DNA from 2 places in the Bacillus altitudinis genome. Region 1 is predicted to be linked to the other one. Evidence: a T-box and tRNA genes for the amino acid it is inferred to sense, from the RefSeq annotation. Region 1 holds a T-box; the other holds one or more tRNA genes.

Evidence for each region. A T-box is a leader RNA that pairs with one kind of tRNA and senses whether it is charged. The one in region 1 lies ahead of tyrS (tyrosine--tRNA ligase), so its partner is inferred to be a tRNA-Tyr.
Region 2: it has a tRNA-Tyr gene. The T-box ahead of tyrS (tyrosine--tRNA ligase) is inferred to sense a tRNA for this amino acid. The anticodon was not compared.

Annotation. Positions count from the first base shown of each region.
Region 1 is NZ_CP009108.1:3,562,687-3,567,089, forward strand. It holds gene ID12_RS17965 (esterase/lipase family protein) at 1-460, opposite strand, end outside; gene ID12_RS17970 (antibiotic biosynthesis monooxygenase family protein) at 733-1,074, shown strand; gene tyrS (tyrosine--tRNA ligase) at 1,203-2,471, opposite strand; T-box leader at 2,525-2,760, opposite strand; gene acsA (acetate--CoA ligase) at 2,820-4,403, opposite strand, start outside.
Region 2 is NZ_CP009108.1:1,818,872-1,823,274, forward strand. It holds rRNA gene ID12_RS09075 (23S ribosomal RNA) at 1-897, shown strand, start outside; rRNA gene rrf (5S ribosomal RNA) at 1,008-1,123, shown strand; tRNA gene ID12_RS09085 (tRNA-Asn) at 1,133-1,207, shown strand; tRNA gene ID12_RS09090 (tRNA-Ser) at 1,212-1,302, shown strand; tRNA gene ID12_RS09095 (tRNA-Glu) at 1,320-1,394, shown strand; tRNA gene ID12_RS09100 (tRNA-Val) at 1,427-1,502, shown strand; tRNA gene ID12_RS09105 (tRNA-Met) at 1,518-1,594, shown strand; tRNA gene ID12_RS09110 (tRNA-Asp) at 1,609-1,685, shown strand; tRNA gene ID12_RS09115 (tRNA-Phe) at 1,705-1,780, shown strand; tRNA gene ID12_RS09120 (tRNA-Thr) at 1,787-1,859, shown strand; tRNA gene ID12_RS09125 (tRNA-Tyr) at 1,875-1,959, shown strand; tRNA gene ID12_RS09130 (tRNA-Trp) at 1,973-2,046, shown strand; tRNA gene ID12_RS09135 (tRNA-His) at 2,071-2,146, shown strand; tRNA gene ID12_RS09140 (tRNA-Gln) at 2,156-2,227, shown strand; tRNA gene ID12_RS09145 (tRNA-Gly) at 2,235-2,309, shown strand; tRNA gene ID12_RS09150 (tRNA-Cys) at 2,315-2,385, shown strand; tRNA gene ID12_RS09155 (tRNA-Leu) at 2,400-2,488, shown strand; tRNA gene ID12_RS09160 (tRNA-Leu) at 2,527-2,608, shown strand; gene ID12_RS09165 (hypothetical protein) at 2,863-3,288, shown strand; gene ID12_RS09170 (phosphotransferase) at 3,704-4,403, shown strand, end outside.

The DNA of each region.
Region 1 (4,403 bases):
AACGTGAGAGGCTGTTGACGACAATGAGATCGGCTGAACTATAGACAGATGTGTAAAGAATTTTTTGATTTGGATCGGTGCCTGGTAATGCTCTGAGTGATACGAGTCCATTCGCTCCACCAAGTGTGACGACGTTTTCAATTTTATCTCCGCCGTCTAGGTTTTTAATATAGTATAACGTGTTCGCACCACCCATACTATGAGCCACAATATCTACTTTTTTGGCGCCCGTTTTGGCTAGTACATCTTTCACGAATCTAGAGAGCCTCGGGCCATTGTTCAGGTTATTGCCTGTTTTGTCTATGAAATCGATTGCAAAAAGTTGGTTTTGATCCCAGCCCTGTGATACTAAGTATCGTTTGATCGAAGCAAAGTTATAAGACGCACCGCCCATACCATGCACCATCACAACCGGATTATGCGCAGCCGCTTTGACTTCTTTCGGCTGGATGAAGGCCATTGAACCTAGCACTAAGGCAAGGGCAACAAGAATTTGCAAACTCTTTTTCTTAAATCGAATCACTTTCATTCCCCCTTATTCATCTTATTCGACTCTATTTTATACAAGAAAAATATGTCAGAAAAGTGAACAAGGTAATGTTTTATGAGATGATTTTACAGCACAATACCTAATGAAAAAGCACCATGGTCTTTTTGAAACTAAAACAAAAAGACTACGAGCCACTCTATCTTTCATATATAATGTGAATAGACAAAAGGAGGTTCTACTAGATGCTATTTACTCAAACACCTGCACCACCTTACTATGCAGTGATTTTCACATCAAAACGAACGAATGTTGAGCAGAAAGAATACGCTGCTGCTGCTCAAAAAATGGAACAATTAGCGAAAGAACTAGACGGGTTTCTTGGAATAGAAAGTGCACGAGATGAACATGGTGTTGGAATCACTGTCTCTTACTGGGATTCATTAGCAGCCATCAAAGAATGGAAAGCACATACAGCACATCAGCGTGTTCAAAAAAAAGGAAAAAAAGATTGGTATGAATCCTATACAACCCGAATTTGTAAGGTAGAACATGCTTATACAAACGAAGATTCACTTCTTGAATAAGAAACAGACAAATGAGAGAAAACCGCTCTGTAAAAGCTTAATTCCTACTTCTGAATAAAAAAGAAAAGCACCTCAATGTATATGAACATTTGAGGTGCTTTTCATGATACTTACTGTTTCATAAGGATTTATTTATACGTTACAAGGAAGTATTTCTTTTTCCCTCTTCTTAAGACTGTAAATTGGTTTTCAATTCGGTCTTCAGCTGAAAGGACATAGTCTTTGTCGGTTTGTCTCTCTCCGTTGATGTAGACGGCACCGTTTGTGATATCTTCACGTGCTTGACGTTTTGATGGAGACAGTTTTGATTCGACAAGAACATCAACAAGTGTTAATTCTTCTCCACTGTCTTTCTCCATTGATGGCACATCTTTAAAGCCTACTTTCACTTCTTCTGCTGTAAGAGATTTGATCTCGCCTTTAAATAGCGCATTTGAGATGTTGACAGCCTGTTCTAGTGATTCACGGCCATGCACAAGTGTTGTGACTTCTTCTGCCAAACGGCGCTGTGCTTCACGTTTTTCAGGGGCTGTTTGCACTTTTTCTTCGTACGATGCGATCTCTTCTTTTGATAAGAACGTAAAGTATTTTAAGTATTTCACGACATCACGGTCATCTGTGTTAATCCAGAATTGGTAGAATTCATATGGTGATGTTTTTTCTTTATCTAACCAGATGGCACCGCCTTCTGTTTTCCCAAACTTCGTGCCGTCTGCTTTTGTCACAAGCGGCATGGTGAGACCGAATGCTTTTGCGCCTTCTGCTTCAGACTTACGGATCAACTCAAGTCCAGATGTGATATTTCCCCACTGGTCACTTCCGCCGATTTGCAGCTTACAGTTTTCATTTCTATAAAGGTTCAAGAAGTCTAACGATTGCAGAATCACGTAGCTGAATTCTGTGTACGAAATCCCTGTTTCAATACGGGAGCTGACGATATCTTTTGCGAGCATGAAGTTGACACCGAAGTTCTTTCCAATATCACGAAGGAACGTGATGACATTCATTTGACTGATCCAGTCATAGTTATTGACGATAACAGCTGGGTTGTCACCTGCTTCAAAATCAAGGAATTGAGAGAGCTGGCCTTTGATTTTCTCTGACCACTGTTCGACGATTTCTGCTGGGTTTAGTGAACGTTCTGCTTTTTTGAAACTTGGGTCACCAATCAGTCCAGTTGCGCCGCCAACAAGTGCAATCGGATGATGACCTGCTTCTTGGAATCTGCGCAATGTTAAAATTGGGAGTAAGTGACCAATGTGCAAGCTGTCAGCTGTTGGATCAAAGCCGGAGTATAGCTTGATTTTTTCTTCTGCTAATAATTTTGTTAAACCTTCTTCATCTGTTTGCTGCTGAATTAATCCTCTGAACGATAAATCTTCCATCAATTGACTCATATCCAAATCTCCTTTTTTTACAATTCAACATAAAAAACGCCCCTTCGAATGAACGAAGGGACGATATATATCGCGGTACCACCCTGCTTAAAAGACAAAACAACACGTCTTTTCACTTACACTGATAACGGACAGATCCGTTCTTTCACTAATCAGATAGCATATGCTCCTTTTCGTAAAAGCGGTTCGTGAGGGTAATTCGAATATCTCTGTGTACTGACTCGCACCAGCCGTCAGCTCTCTTGGACAGGGAAAGATGATTCTACTGAATCTCAGTCAAAACCTTTTCATATTCAACTAAAGTCATTTTTAACATACTTTTGATATCAAGTCAACTGACGGAAGTGATTAATCTTCCATTGTCGAGAGATCGCCAGCAGGTAAATTCAGTTCCCACGCTTTTAGCACACGTCTCATAATTTTACCGCTGCGTGTTTTTGGCAGTTTGTCTTTAAACTCAATTTCTCTCGGTGCTGCATGTGCAGCAAGTCCTTTTTTCACAAACGTACGAATTTCTTCTTTCAGGTCATCAGACGGTTCGTATCCGCTTCTAAGCGCTATAAATGCTTTAATAATTTCACCGCGCACAGGATCTGGTTTTCCGATGACACCAGCCTCTGCAATGGCCGGATGTTCCACCAGTTTACTTTCTACCTCAAATGGACCGACCCGCTCTCCTGACGTCATGATGACATCGTCGACACGTCCCTGGAACCAGAAGTATCCGTCTTCATCCATATAAGCAGAATCTCCTGAAACATACCAATCTCCCGGCATAAAGTAAGATTCATATTTTTCAGGATTGTTCCAGATCGTATGCATCATAGACGGCCAGCCCTTTTTGATGGCAAGGTTCCCCATCCGGTATGGCGGAAGTTCATTTCCGGCATTATCCACAATCGCAGCTTCAACGCCTGGAATTGGTTTCCCCATCGAACCTGGTTTGATATCCATGCATGGATAGTTACAAATCAGCTGTGCACCTGTTTCTGTCATCCACCAAGTATCATGAATTCGTTTACCGAATACAGCGTCTCCCCAGCGGATCACTTCTGGATTAAGTGGCTCTCCTACACTTAACACATGACGGAGTGAGCTGAGATCATATTTTTGAATGAGATCGTCTCCTGCTCCCATCAGCATTCTGAAGGCTGTCGGTGCACTGTACCAAACAGTCACACCTAGCGATTCAATCGTTTCGTACCATGTATCAGGGTTGAACCGGCCGCCTAAAATGACATTCGTCGCTCCATTCAACCACGGAGAAAAAATACCGTACACCGTCCCTGTTACCCAGCCTGGATCAGCTGTACACCAGTAGACATCTTCTTCTTTCAAATCAAGTACCCATTTACCCGTCTGGCCTTGCTGCACCATTGCACCATGAACATGGAGCACACCTTTTGGCGTACCAGTGGACCCTGACGTGTAATGAAGCAGGTATCCATCTTTTTCATCCATCCACTCGATTTCAAGCTCCTTCGCTGCCTGCTCAAATGCTTCTTCAAAGTGAATCGTCCGCACACTACCTGCATCCTCTTTTTCACCACCGACAATGATGACGGATTCAAGCTTTGGAAGTTCTGCAAACGGAATCCGCTCAAGCAGATCAGGCGTTGTCACAATCACTTTTGCCTCACTATTTTCTAAACGATCTTTGACGGCACCTTCCATAAATGCCTCAAATAACGGACCGACGATCGCACCAATTTTGACAGCACCAAGCAGTAGAAAATAGAGCTCAGGTGATCTTGGCATAAAGATAAACACGCGATCCCCTTTTTGCACATGTGCCTGTTCTCTTAATAGATTTCCTGCTTTGTTTGTCTTGATTTTCATATCCCTGAACGTATACTTTTCATCCCGCTGTGAATCTTTGTAGTGAAGCGCCACCTTGTTTTTACGAAACGAGTCCGCATGTCTGTCAATCGC
Region 2 (4,403 bases), 1.7 Mb from region 1:
AGACTCGGTGAAATTATAGTACCTGTGAAGATGCAGGTTACCCGCGACAGGACGGAAAGACCCCGTGGAGCTTTACTGCAGCCTGATATTGAATGTTGGTACAGCTTGTACAGGATAGGTAGGAGCCTTGGAAACCGGAGCGCTAGCTTCGGTGGAGGCATCGGTGGGATACTACCCTGGCTGTATTGACCTTCTAACCCGCTGCCCTTATCGGGCAGGGAGACAGTGTCAGGTGGGCAGTTTGACTGGGGCGGTCGCCTCCTAAAATGTAACGGAGGCGCCCAAAGGTTCCCTCAGAATGGTTGGAAATCATTCGCAGAGTGTAAAGGCACAAGGGAGCTTGACTGCGAGACCTACAAGTCGAGCAGGGACGAAAGTCGGGCTTAGTGATCCGGTGGTTCCGCATGGAAGGGCCATCGCTCAACGGATAAAAGCTACCCCGGGGATAACAGGCTTATCTCCCCCAAGAGTCCACATCGACGGGGAGGTTTGGCACCTCGATGTCGGCTCATCGCATCCTGGGGCTGTAGTCGGTCCCAAGGGTTGGGCTGTTCGCCCATTAAAGCGGTACGCGAGCTGGGTTCAGAACGTCGTGAGACAGTTCGGTCCCTATCCGTCGCGGGCGCAGGAAATTTGAGAGGAGCTGTCCTTAGTACGAGAGGACCGGGATGGACGCACCGCTGGTGTACCAGTTGTTCTGCCAAGGGCATCGCTGGGTAGCTATGTGCGGACGGGATAAGTGCTGAAAGCATCTAAGCATGAAGCCCCCCTCAAGATGAGATTTCCCATTCCGCAAGGAAGTAAGATCCCTGAAAGATGATCAGGTTGATAGGTCTGAGGTGGAAGCGTGGTGACACGTGGAGCTGACAGATACTAATAGATCGAGGACTTAACCTATATTCTAATGTGAAGCATGAACATTGTTATCTAGTTTTGAGAGAACATTTTTTGAAATATCTCTTGATTTATTTGTAATACATAGTATAATATCTTTTGTCACTAAATTGTCTGGTGATGATGGCGAAGAGGTCACACCCGTTCCCATACCGAACACGGAAGTTAAGCTCTTCAGCGCCGATGGTAGTTGGGGGTTTCCCCCTGTGAGAGTAGGACATCGCCAGGCTTTCTTCATTCCGCAGTAGCTCAGTGGTAGAGCTATCGGCTGTTAACCGATCGGTCGTAGGTTCGAATCCTACCTGCGGAGCCAATTTGGAGAGCTGTCCGAGTGGCCGAAGGAGCACGATTGGAAATCGTGTAGGCGGTAACCCCGTCTCAAGGGTTCGAATCCCTTGCTCTCCGCCACAATTTACATAATAAAGGGCCCGTTGGTCAAGCGGTTAAGACACCGCCCTTTCACGGCGGTAACACGGGTTCGAATCCCGTACGGGTCACCATTTTTATAGAAATACATGCCAGCATTTTATTCGGAGGATTAGCTCAGCTGGGAGAGCATCTGCCTTACAAGCAGAGGGTCGGCGGTTCGAGCCCGTCATCCTCCACCATATCTTTTATATCGTCGCGGGGTGGAGCAGTTCGGTAGCTCGTCGGGCTCATAACCCGAAGGTCGCAGGTTCAAATCCTGCCCCCGCAACCAAATTTCTCTTTATTGGTCCGGTAGTTCAGTTGGTTAGAATGCCTGCCTGTCACGCAGGAGGTCGCGGGTTCGAGTCCCGTCCGGACCGCCATTTTTTAAAAAGAATACTTGGCTCGGTAGCTCAGTTGGTAGAGCAACGGACTGAAAATCCGTGTGTCGGCGGTTCGATTCCGTCCCGAGCCACCACTATTTGCCGGTGTAGCTCAATTGGTAGAGCAACTGACTTGTAATCAGTAGGTTGGGGGTTCAAGTCCTCTTGCCGGCACTGTTTTTCAAATGTGGAGGGGTAGCGAAGTGGCTAAACGCGGCGGACTGTAAATCCGCTCCCTCCGGGTTCGGCGGTTCGAATCCGCCCCCCTCCACCATTTTTATTTTCATAGGGGCATAGTTTAACGGTAGAACAGAGGTCTCCAAAACCTCCGGTGTGGGTTCGATTCCTACTGCCCCTGCCAATTATATGATTCATAACATTTATGGCGGTTGTGGCGAAGTGGTTAACGCACCAGATTGTGGCTCTGGCACTCGTGGGTTCGATTCCCATCAATCGCCCCATTTTATTATTGGGCTATAGCCAAGCGGTAAGGCAACGGACTTTGACTCCGTCATGCGTTGGTTCGAATCCAGCTAGCCCAGTTGATATGCGGAAGTAGTTCAGTGGTAGAACACCACCTTGCCAAGGTGGGGGTCGCGGGTTCGAATCCCGTCTTCCGCTCCAATTATGGCGGCATAGCCAAGTGGTAAGGCAGAGGTCTGCAAAACCTTTATCCCCGGTTCAAATCCGGGTGTCGCCTTTTTTGAAAAGACTGCCGGGGTGGTGGAATTGGCAGACACACAGGACTTAAAATCCTGCGGTAGGTGACTACCGTGCCGGTTCAAGTCCGGCCCTCGGCACCATTTTTTATTTATTATAAGTTGCGCTCTTTAATGATCATGCCGGTGTGGCGGAATTGGCAGACGCGCACGACTCAAAATCGTGTTCCTCACGGAGTGCCGGTTCGACCCCGGCCACCGGTATCTAGTTTTAGATATTCTTTATTATCATCAATTACAGAAGAATTAAAGAATATTAACGTTTAAAACGTCTTTCTACAAATTGTAGGAGGGCTTTTTTTATTTGTTGTTTACCTGATTTTTCACACGAAAAAATTACTTCAAATTGTGTTCAAAGGAGATTAACTTTTACTTTATTGATGGTTACCTTATGATTAAACTAAAGGGGCAGGACAATTGAAGATGGATTGGATCAATTGTACATAGGAGGTGTTGTAATGATTACGGTTAAAAATGCTGAAAGTTATCTTAAAGATAGCATCGGTGAAGATACCGATGAGATAAATAAGGTTTGGGAAACATTTAAGGCTTTTTCAAAGGAGACCGTTGAGGGCGAAGAAGATAAAGAAATTTTATTTCAGTGTGGTGTCTATGATTTTACAGGAGAGGAACTATTTCATCTTGATTTTGTACGTCAGTTTACAATTTATGAAGAAGATGATTATTCTCACATGGAACAACTGCACTGTGAATTTTTATTTAAACCAACAAGCGAGTTAAAAAAGTTAAAGGTAGTAGAAGAATGGTCAATGGATTATGACGATATAGATCATTTTTTTCATCATATTGAAAGTATTCATGAGTTTAAAATTCCTTTGACTTTAAAGCCGATAAAATTAGCAATATATCAAGAAGAACTTTAATTCTTATTTCATTAACAGGTGCTTTACTTTAAGAGGGTATACCTTGCCTTTTTGGAATCATTTATCACGGAGTGTCGGTTCGACTCCGGCCACCGGTATCTATTAAAAGTTTGGTTTTTACCGTGAACCCAACGTTTCACCCTCGTGGTGAAACGTTATTTTGTGGTTTAAATGAGTTATTTAGATGAAAATAGAATCCTATTAGAACAGAATGAGCATGTACTACTTTTAACAGAATAAACTTTAGATGATTTGCAACATTTGGTACGATACATTTAACCATATAAGGAAACAGAATGGATTGGCACATTCACATAAAACAGTGAATTACCTTTGTGTAACTAAATGAATATTTGTGGGTACATACACATCTTTAGCTTGCATCATCATTGTGACCCAGTTTGGGGGAGAATTTATGAAAAAACAAAATGATCATGAAGAGTTATTGACAGGTGGAAATGTCTCCAACGTATATCGTTCAGGAGATACGGTTCGCAGAGAGGTAAAGTCAGACAATATGAATATACAAAAGCTGCTAAAGCATTTAGAAAAAAAGAATTTCTCCTATGCTCCAACGTTTTTGGGGGTTGATGAAAAAGGTAGAGAGATCTTGTCCTTCATTGAAGGTGAGGCCGGTCATGATCCCTTAAAAGAATACATGTACTCTCACAATGCTTTAAAAGAAATAGCGAAAATGCTTAGACTGTACCATGATGCTGTTTGTGATTTTCCCATTTCAGACGATTGGGAACGAATGGACAATACGCCTAACAACATAGAGGTTGTGTGCCATAATGATTTTGCGATGTACAATATTATTTTCAAAAATAAAAAGCCAGTGGGAATCATTGATTTTGATGTAGCTGCCCCTGGTCCAAGGCTTTGGGATATTGCATATACTCTCTATACATGTGTCCCTCTCAGTAGGTTTTTTCGTACTGAAACAGGGGAGGTCGTAAATTATCATACATCAGAGCATGCAGCCCATATAAAGTATAGAGTCAAACTGTTTTTTGAAGCTTATGGTGAGGAAATACCAGAAGATTATGTGGACATGGTGTTGCTGCGTTTAGAAGGTTTATGTCAATACATGAAGCGAAAAGCGAGTGAAGGGG